3 regions of the Streptomyces sp. A2-16 genome follow, and region 2 is predicted to be linked to each of the others. Evidence: riboswitches for the same ligand, from Rfam matches in the RefSeq annotation. Region 2 holds a riboswitch; each other region holds the start of a gene.
The links. A riboswitch is a leader RNA that binds a small molecule or an ion and turns the genes downstream of it on or off. The one in region 2 is predicted to bind thiamine pyrophosphate.
Positions count from the first base shown of each region.

Region 1: linked by a shared signal. The riboswitch ahead of IOD14_RS09065 (thiamine ABC transporter substrate-binding protein) and the one ahead of thiO (glycine oxidase ThiO) in region 2 are both predicted to bind thiamine pyrophosphate.
Region 3: linked by a shared signal. The riboswitch ahead of thiC (phosphomethylpyrimidine synthase ThiC) and the one ahead of thiO (glycine oxidase ThiO) in region 2 are both predicted to bind thiamine pyrophosphate.

Region 1 covers NZ_CP063808.1:1,955,943-1,959,214, reverse strand. The annotation lists gene IOD14_RS09070 (iron ABC transporter permease) at 1-954, opposite strand, end outside; gene IOD14_RS09065 (thiamine ABC transporter substrate-binding protein) at 930-2,006, opposite strand; TPP riboswitch at 2,003-2,110, opposite strand; gene rlmN (23S rRNA (adenine(2503)-C(2))-methyltransferase RlmN) at 2,134-3,240, opposite strand.
Region 2 covers NZ_CP063808.1:7,527,383-7,530,654, reverse strand. The annotation lists gene IOD14_RS33885 (thiazole synthase) at 1-418, opposite strand, end outside; gene thiS (sulfur carrier protein ThiS) at 421-621, opposite strand; gene thiO (glycine oxidase ThiO) at 618-1,775, opposite strand; TPP riboswitch at 1,773-1,885, opposite strand; gene IOD14_RS33870 (hypothetical protein) at 1,938-2,288, shown strand; gene IOD14_RS33865 (FAD-dependent oxidoreductase) at 2,321-3,272, shown strand, end outside.
Region 3 covers NZ_CP063808.1:9,713,726-9,716,997, forward strand. The annotation lists gene thiC (phosphomethylpyrimidine synthase ThiC) at 1-1,616, opposite strand, end outside; TPP riboswitch at 1,609-1,798, opposite strand; gene IOD14_RS43690 (YibE/F family protein) at 1,871-3,272, shown strand, end outside.

The DNA.
Region 1 (3,272 bases), 5.6 Mb from region 2:
GACCAGCACGGCGAGCGGCAGCAGCAGGAGTACGGCGATGATCGCGACGACCCCGGCCAGCAGCGACCGCTCCCCCGCCCCGCGCGGCCGCCGGGCGGTGCCGGAGGCGTCCACGAGCCGCAGGGCCGTCTCCCGGCGTCGTACCGTCCACGCGTGCAGGGCGAGGACCGCGCCCACCGCGACGAACTGGATGAGCGTCAGCACGGCGGCCGTGGAGAGGTCGAAGATCTCGGAGGTCTGGCGGTAGATCTCCACTTCGAGGGTGGAGAAGGTCGGCCCGCCGAGGATCTGGACCACGCCGAAGGAGGTGAAGGTGAACAGGAAGACCATCAGCGCGGCGGCGGCCACGGCCGGCCCGAGCGCCGGGAGGGTGACCGTCCGCCAGGCCGCGAGCCTGGACGCGCCCAGCATCCGCGCGGCCTCCTCCTGACGCGGGTCGAGCTGGGCCCACAGTCCGCCGACGGTCCGTACGACGACCGCGTAGTTGAAGAAGACGTGCGCGAGCAGGATCGCCCACACGGTGGTGTCCAGCCGTACGCCCCACAGCTCGTCCAGCAGTCCGCCGCGGCCGACCAGCGCCAGGAAGGCCGTGCCGACGACGACGGTCGGCAGGACGAAGGGGACGGTGACCACGGCCCGCAGGATCTGCTTGCCGGGGAAGTCGAAGCGCGCGAAGACGTACGCGCCGGGGAGCGCGATCAGCAGCGTGAGCACGGTGGAGGCGAGCGCCTGCCAGGTGGTGAACCACAGGACGTGCCGGATGTCCGGCTGGGTGAGGACGTCGGTGATCCTGCCGAGCTGCCACGTCCCGTCGGTCTTGAGGCCGCGCGTGACGATCGCGGCGACGGGATAGGCGAAGAAGACGGCGAAGAACGCGACGGGCACGGCCATGAGACCGAGCCGCGCCGCGCTGCCCCTGCGCCTGCCGGCTACCTCAGTACGAGCGAGGTCCACGACTTGACCCAGTCGTCACGGTTGTCGGCGATCTTGGCCGGATCCATGGTCTCGGGATCCTTGGCCTGCGGACCGTACTCGGTGAACTCGGCCGGTACCGCGGCCCCCTCCACCACCGGATAGACGAACATGTTGAGCGGCATGTCCTGCTGGAACTCCTTGGTGAGCAGGAAGTCCAGGAACGCCTTGCCGCCCTTGCTGTTCTTGGCGTTGCTGAGCAGCCCGGCGTACTCGATCTGCCGGAAGCAGGTGCCGTCGGCGACCCCGGTGGGCGCGGTCTTCGGCCTCGGGTCGGCGTAGATCACCTCGGCGGGCGGCGAGGAGGCGTAGGAGACGACGAGCGGCCGATCGGCCTTGGCCTTCTTGCCGCCGGCCGACCCGGAGAACTCCTCGTTGTAGGCCTGCTCCCAGCCGTCGACGACCTTGACGCCGTTGTCCTTGAGCTTCTTCCAGTAACCCTGCCAGCCGTCGTCCCCGTACTTCGCGGCGGACCCGAGCAGGAATCCGAGCCCCGGTGAGGACGTGGAGGCGTTCTCGGTGACGAGGAGGTTCTTGTAGGCGGGCTTGATCAGATCGTCGTACGACGTCGGCGGCTGGAGCTTGTGCGCGGTGAACCAGGCCTTGTCGTAGTTGACGCAGATGTCGCCGGTGTCGATGGGCGTGACCCGGTGCTTGTCCTGGTCGGCCCGGTACTCGGCCTTGATCCGGTCGGCGCCCTTCGCCTCGTACGACTGGAAGAGGCCGTTGTCGAGCGCGCGGGAGAGCAGGGTGTTGTCGACGCCGAAGAAGACGTCGCCCTGCGGGTTGTCCTTGGTGAGGATGGCCTTGTTGACGGCCTGCCCGGCGTCGCCGTCCTCCAGGACCTTGACCTTGTAGCCGGACTTCTTCTCGAAGTCGGCCAGGACGTTCTTGGAGACGGCCCAGGAGTCGTGGCTGACGAGGGTGACGGTCTTGGAGTCGCCGCCACTGCTGTCGTCGGACGAGGACCCGCAGGCGGACAGCGTGACGAGACCGAGGCCGACCACGGCAGCGAGAAGCTTCTTGTTGTTCACGGTGATGACCGAACTTCCTACCCAGAATGACCTGGGCGAGGTTCAGAGGGTCTGCGGCCCGATTGCCGCACTCTCAGCGCTGTGGCGCTCCCCTGTCGGATATGAAGGTGTACGTACGTTCGTCAGACTACCGCTCGGTGGCCGCGAGCTGGCCACAGGCCCCGTCGATCTCCTGACCACGGGTGTCCCGGACGGTCACCGGCACACCGTGCGCGGCGATCGCCTCGACGAAGGCCTTCTCGTCCTCGGGCCGCGACGCGGTCCACTTCGACCCCGGGGTCGGGTTCAGCGGGATGAGGTTGACGTGCACGGGCTTGCCCCGGAGCAGCCGCCCGAGCCGGTCACCGCGCCAGGCCTGGTCGTTGATGTCCCGGATGAGCGCGTACTCGATGCTGAGCCGCCGTCCGGACTTCTCGACGTACTCGAACCCGGCGTCGAGGACCTCGCGCACCTTCCACCGCGTGTTCACGGGGACGAGGGTGTCGCGCAGTTCGTCATCGGGAGCGTGGAGCGAGATCGCGAGCCGGCACTTGAAGCCTTCGTCGGCGAACCGGTGAATGGCGGGCACGAGCCCGACGGTCGACACGGTGATGCCGCGCTGCGACAGCCCGAGCCCGTCCGGCGCGGGATCGGTGAGCGCGCGGATGGCGGTGACGACCCGCTTGTAGTTGGCGAGGGGCTCGCCCATCCCCATGAAGACGATGTTGGACAGCCGCGCAGGACCCCCGGGGACCTCCCCGTCCCTGAGCGCCCGCATCCCGTCGACGATCTGATGGACGATCTCGGCCGCGGACAGATTGCGATCCAGCCCGGCCTGTCCCGTCGCACAGAAGGGACAGTTCATCCCGCACCCGGCCTGCGAGCTGATGCACATGGTCACCCGGTCCGGGTACCGCATCAGCACCGACTCCACGAGCGTCCCGTCGAACAGCCGCCACAGCGTCTTGCGCGTGGTCCCCTGGTCGGTCGACAGATGCCGTACGACGGTCATGAGCTCGGGAAGCAACGCCTCCTGGAGCTTCCCGCGCGCACCGGCCGGGATGTCCGTCCACTCCGCCGGGTCGTGCGCGTACCGCGCGAAGTAGTGCTGCGAGAGCTGCTTGGCACGAAACGGCTTCTCCCCGATCTCGGCAACAGCCTCTTTGCGCTCGGCAGGCGTGAGATCGGCAAGGTGCCGCGGCGGCTTCTTGGCTCCGCGGGGGGCGACGAAAGTGAGTTCTCCGGGTGCAGGCATAACCCTTCCAGTGTGGCAGATCAACGCGGGGG
Region 2 (3,272 bases):
CCAGCACGGGGTCGTCGTTGGTGTACGGCAGCACCGTGAAGCCGTCGTCCACCAGGGTCTCCGCCGCGTCCAGCAGCTCGATCGGGTCCGGCAGCAGGGTCCGCTCGTCGGCGATGACCTCCAGCTTGACCAGGTCGGTGCCGAGCGCCTCGCGCGCGAGGCGGGCCGTCAGGACGGCTTCTCCGGCGGTGAAGCAGCCCGCCGTGTTCGGGAGCACCCGGATGCCGAGCTTCTCGAGCACGGACAGCACCGAGCCGTGCACCGAGGGGTTCACGCGTCGCATCGCGACCGTCGTCAGCTCCGTGCCGGAGGCGATCAGCGCCCGCTCCAGCACCTCCGGGCTGGGGGCTCCGCCCGTGCCCATGATCAGCCGGGACGAGAAGGGCGTACCGCCGATGACAAAGGGGTCGTCGGCCATGGTCAGCCTCCTTGGACGGCGGTGAGGACTTCCACGCGGTCTCCCTCGGAGAGGGACGTGGACGGCCACTGCGCGCGCGGGACGACGGTCTCGTTGAGCGCGGCCGCGACTCCGGAGGGCGCCGGGGACAGGGCCCGTACGACGGTGTCGAGAGCCGTGCCGGGAGCGAACTGGCGCGGCTCCCCGTTGACGGAGATGTTCATGCCGGCTGCTCCACGGACTCCAGGAACCGCCCGGGGGTGAACGGGCGTGCCACGTCCGGCAGTTCACCGGTGGTCAGCGCGTGCGCCAGCGCGTCCCCGGTGACCGGCGTCAGGAGCACGCCGTTGCGGTAGTGCCCGGTGGCCAGCAGAAGGCCGGGCAGTTCCGTCGGGCCGAGCAGCGGGGCGTTGTCCGGGGAGCCCGGACGCAGTCCCGCGCGGGTCTCCGTCAGCGGCAGTTCGGTGATGCCGGGGACCAGTTCGTGCGCGTCCCGCAGCAGTTCGTACACCCCGCCCGCGGTCACCGTCGTGTCCCAGCCCAGCTCCTCGCTGGTCGCGCCGATCACCAGCTCGCCGCTCTCGCGCGGCACCAGGTAGACGTGGCTGCCGCGCACGACGGCCCGCACGGTACGGCTCAGGAAGGGCGCCTGGTGCGGCGGCACGGTCAGCCGCACGACTTGTCCCTTCACGGGCCGTACGGGAGGCAGGAGGGCCTGCGGGACCCCTTCCAGGCGGCCGCTGAGGCTGCCGGCGGCGAGCACCACCTGGTCCGCGTCCAGTTCCTCGCCGTCCGTGGTGGCGACCCCGGCGGCCCGGTCCCGGACGACACGAAGGCGTTCCGCCCATGTGCGGTGGAAGACCACGCCCATCCGCTCGCAGGCGGCCAGCAACGCGCGCGTGAGGCGGCGCGGATCGATCTGGTGGTCGCCGTCCACCCGCAGCCCGCCGCGCACCCCTGGCGCGAGCATCGGCTCCAGGCGCCGGCACTCCCGTCCCGACAGCCACTCCGACTCCAGCCCCGACTGCCGCTGGAGCGCGTGCAGTTCGCGCAGGTGGGCGCGGTCGTCGGCGTCCAGGGCGACGGCGAGCGTGCCGCACCGGCGGTAGCCGAGGTCGTGCCCGGTCAGCTCGGTGAGCTCGGCCGCGAAGTCGGGATAGCGGTGGGCCGAGGCGAGATTCAGGCCCAGCAGGGTCTGCTCGCCGTAGTGCAGTTCGGTGACCGCGGCCAGCATCCCGGCGGCCACCTGGGCGGCCCCGCCGCCCGGTTCCGGGTCCACGACGGCCGTGGTGAGACCGCGTTGCGCGGCCCGCCAGGCCGTGACCAGGCCGATGATGCCGCCCCCGACGACGAGGACGTCTGACGTACGTGAGGACATGGGCGTCCAGCCCCTCCCTTCGCCGGCATGACCCGGATCAGGTTCGTACGGTCGGAGGCCGCCCAGCCTCCCTCTCAGCCCGGTGCGTCCGGGCTCCCGCGAGTGCTCTACGTTGGCCACCCTAGCCCTTCGTTCCACGCCTCTGTAAGGGAGCCTCGCACCATGCCCCGCTCGCTCGACGGCCTCGTCCTCGCCCCGGTGGCCGACCAGGCCCCAGGTCAGGTGGGTACGCGGACCCGCTTCACCTACCACGAGAAGGACGGGGAGATCTGGGCCGAGTACGCGGGCGGTGACGTCGTACGCGGGCATCTGGTCGGCACGCGCGCGGGGGACCGCCTCGACTTCCGGTACGTACAGCTCAAGCACGACGGCACGACGTCCTGCGGGCACTGTGTCTCCACGGTCGTCGAGCTTCCCGACGGCCGGGTGCGGCTGGAGGAGACGTGGGAGTGGGAGTCGCAGCCGGGCAGCGGGACGAGCGTTGTGGAGCAGGTCACTCGGCACGACCCCTGACTGACTGATTGTCAGCTGGCTATGGTGATCAAATGAGCGAGCGGACGCAGGCGCAGCGGCGGGTGGTCGTGGTCGGCGCGGGCATGGCCGGGGTGCAGACCGCGGTCGCGCTGCGCGAGCAAGGCTTCTCGGGAACCGTCACGGTGATCGGCGCGGAGCCCCATCAGCCGTACGACCGTCCGCCGCTCTCCAAGGCCGTGCTGCTCGGCAAGGCCGAGGGCTCCGCCTTCGACGTGGACTTCGAGGCCCTCGGCATCGAACTGCTGCTCGGCCGTGAGGCGCTGGGCCTGCGCCCCGAGGCGCACGAGCTGGACACCGAGGCCGGACCCGTGCCGTACGACGTCCTGGTCCTCGCCACCGGCGCCGAACCGATCCGGCTGCCCGGCACGGAGGGCGTCCCCGGGGTCCATCTGCTGCGCACCCTGGACGACGCCGAGCGACTGCGGCCCGTGCTCGCCCGGCAGCACGACATCGTGGTCGTCGGCGCGGGCTGGATCGGCGCCGAGTTCGCCACCGCCGCGCGCGAGGCGGGCTGCGCGGTGACCGTCGTGGAGGCCGCCGACCGGCCGCTCGCGGGCGCGCTGCCCGCCGAGGTGGCCGCTCCGATGACCTCCTGGTACACCGACGCGGGAGCTGACCTTCGCACCCACGCGCGCGTGGTGCGCGTCGAGCCCGGCGAGGTCGTCCTGGACGACGGCTCCAGGGTGGCCGCGGGGGCCGTCGTGGTCGGGATCGGCGCCCGGCCCGCCACGGCCTGGCTCGCCGGTTCCGGCATCGAACTGGGCGCCCACCGCGAGGTCGTCGCCGACAACCGGCTGCGCACCTCGGCGCCGGACGTCTACGCCGTCGGAGACTGCGCCTCCTTCCCCTCGGGCAGGTACGGCGGGCGCCTGCTGATCCACCACTGGGACAACGCCCTCCAGGGCCCCCGCACGGTGGCCGCCGACATCCTCGGCGAGACGCCCACGGTCTACGACCCGGTCC
Region 3 (3,272 bases), 2.2 Mb from region 2:
TGGGCCGTCTTGGCCGGTTCGGCCGGGAGGGTCTCGTCGTGGAACTCGCGGGCTGTGTCGGGGTCGAGGGCCAGGTTGAACTGGTCCTCCCAGCGGAACTCGAAGCGTGCGTCGGAGAGGGCGTCGTCCCACTCCTGGGCGCCCGGGTGTCCCTTGGCGAGGTCGGCCGCGTGGGCGGCGATCTTGTAGGTGATGACACCCGTCTTGACGTCGTCCCGGTTGGGCAGGCCCAGATGCTCCTTGGGCGTGACGTAGCAGAGCATCGCGGTGCCCCACCAGGCGATCATCGCGGCGCCGATGCCGGAGGTGATGTGGTCGTAGGCCGGCGCGACGTCGGTGGTCAGCGGGCCGAGCGTGTAGAACGGAGCTTCGTCGCAGATCTCCTGCTGAAGGTCGATGTTCTCCTTGATCTTGTGCATCGGGACGTGCCCCGGGCCCTCGATCATGGTCTGTACGTGGAAGCGCTTCGCGATCCGGTTGAGTTCCCCGAGCGTGCGCAACTCCGCGAACTGCGCCTCGTCGTTGGCGTCCGCGATCGAGCCGGGCCTGAGGCCGTCTCCCAGCGAGTACGTGACGTCGTAGGCGGCGAGGATCTCGCACAGCTCCTCGAAGTTCTCGTACAGGAACGACTCCTTGTGGTGGGCGAGGCACCACGCCGCCATGATCGAGCCGCCACGCGAGACAATGCCCGTCTTGCGGTTGGCCGTCAGTGGTACGTACGGCAGGCGCACGCCCGCGTGGACCGTCATGTAGTCCACGCCCTGCTCGGCCTGCTCGATGACCGTGTCCTTGTAGATCTCCCAGGTCAGCTCCTCGGCCCTGCCGTCGACCTTCTCCAGGGCCTGGTAGAGCGGCACCGTGCCGATGGGGACGGGGGAGTTGCGCAGCACCCACTCGCGCGTGGTGTGGATGTTGCGGCCGGTGGACAGATCCATGACCGTGTCGGCGCCCCAGCGGGTCGCCCAGGTCATCTTCTCGACCTCCTCCTCGATGGAGGACGTCACCGCCGAGTTGCCGATGTTGGCGTTGACCTTCACCAGGAACCGCTTGCCGATGATCATCGGCTCGATCTCCGGGTGGTTGACGTTCGCCGGCAGCACCGCGCGGCCCGCCGCGATCTCCTCGCGGACCACCTCGGGCGAGACGTTCTCCCGGATGGACACGTACTCCATCTCCGGTGTGATCTCACCGCGGCGGGCGTAGGCGAGCTGGGTGACCGCCTTGCCGTCACGGCTGCGGCGCGGCTGCCGTGGCCGCCCCGGGAAGACCGCGTCGAGGTTGCGCAGGCCACCGCGCGGTGAGGTGTGCTTGATCCCGTCGTCCTCGGGGCGTACCGGGCGACCCGCGTACTCCTCGGTGTCACCGCGGGCGACGATCCAGTTCTCCCGCAGCGGCACCAGGCCCCGGCGGACATCCGTCTCGGTGAGCGGATCGGTGTACGGGCCCGACGTGTCGTACAGCGTGACCGACTGCCCGTTGGTGAGGTGCACCTGGCGGACCGGCACCCGCAGATCGGGGCGCGAGCCCTCGACGTACGCCTTGTGCCAGCCGATGGACTTCCCGGCCTCCTCGTCGATCTGGTCGGAGGCAGGCGTGCGCGCGTCCTTGATGGTCATGAGACCTACTCCCTACGCCGGCATTACCCGGTAACAGGTTCGGCGGTCGACGCAGCGTTTTCCGTCTGTCGACGTTTCGTGGGGAACGTCACTCGCTGGAGATGACGTTCCACGTGAAACATCGCTGGGACGGAGGTCAGCGCCCTCTCAGCCCGGTGCTCCGAGCTCCCGCGTGTACAAAAGGTGCCACCACGCTAGCGTCAATTCGGGCGCGGTGAACAGAGGGCCCCTGTCGTTCTTGCGATGATCGGTCGGTGACCACGACGCATCAGCCTCCGTACCCGCCGTCCGAGCCTCCGCGCCGACCGGGCTCCGGAGACGGCCCTGGGTACGGCCCCGGCAGTGGCTCCGGGCACGTCCACGGCAGCGGTTCCCCCAGAGGTTTCGGGGACACCGGGGCCGACGGCTGGCACGAGCATGAGCACGGCGGCGGACATGGCGGTGGTCACGACTACGGCCAAGGTCAGGGCGCGGGTCCAGGCGGCCCGGGCGGAGGTGGCCCTGGCGGTGGCGGTCGGAGTGGCGGCGGCGGTCCGGGGAGCGGCGGTGGCCGTGGGGGTGACTGGCACGGGCAGGGTCCCGGTGACGGTCATGGTCCCGGCGATGGCCACGGGCATGGACAGGGGCACGGGAGCGAGCCCGCGTCCGGGAGCGGGCACGGTGCCGGCAGTGGGCACGGCCACTCGCACAGTCACAGCCACGGGCCGGCAACCCCCGTCTCCAAGCACCTGCGCAAGGTCATCGCGGCGATCCTCATCCCGTTCGGGGTGGCCGTGCTGGTGGGGCTCGCGGTGCTCTGGCCCGGTGGCGCTCCGGGGCACGAACGCACCGGGGTCGGCTTCGACCGGCAGACCCAGCAGGCAACCGTCACCAAGGTCGTGAGCGTCAGCTGCAAGTCGGTGAACGCCTCGGGGGAGACCCCGACCGGGGACACCTCTACCGCCGAGGGCTCGTCCGCCGAGCAGCAGGCGAACGGCACCTGCAAGAAGGCGACGATCCGGGTCGACACCGGCAACGACACGGGCCGTACATTCACGGAGATCGTCCAGCCGGATCAGTCGCGGCAGTTGCACGAGGGCCAGAAGGTCGTGGTCGCGTACGAGCCCTCCGCGCCGAGGGACCTGCAGTACTCGGTCACCGACGTGAACCGCAAGCTGCCGATGGGACTGCTCGCCGGCATCTTCGCGCTCGCCGTCGTGGTCGTCGGGCGGCTGCGCGGAGTCATGGCGCTGGTCGCGCTGGCCATCAGCTTCATGGTGCTGAACTTCTTCATCCTGCCCGCGATCCTCCAGGGCTCGAACCCGCTGCTCGTGGCGGTGATCGGGTCGAGCGCCATCATGCTGATCGCCCTCTACATGTGCCACGGCCTGTCGGCCAGAACCTCCGTTGCCGTCCTGGGGACGCTGATCTCCCTGGTGCTGATCGGCATCCTCGGCTCGCAGTTCATCGGCTGGGCCGCGCTCACCGGCAACACCGACGACAACACCGGTCTCATCCACGGGTTGTATCCGTCGATCGACATGAGCGGTCTGCTGCTCGCCGGCGTCATCATCGGCTCGCTCGGTGTCCTCGACGACGTGACGGTCACACAGACCTCGGCGGTCTGGGAGCTGCACGAGGCCAACCCGACGATGGGCTGGCGCGGTCTGTACCGCG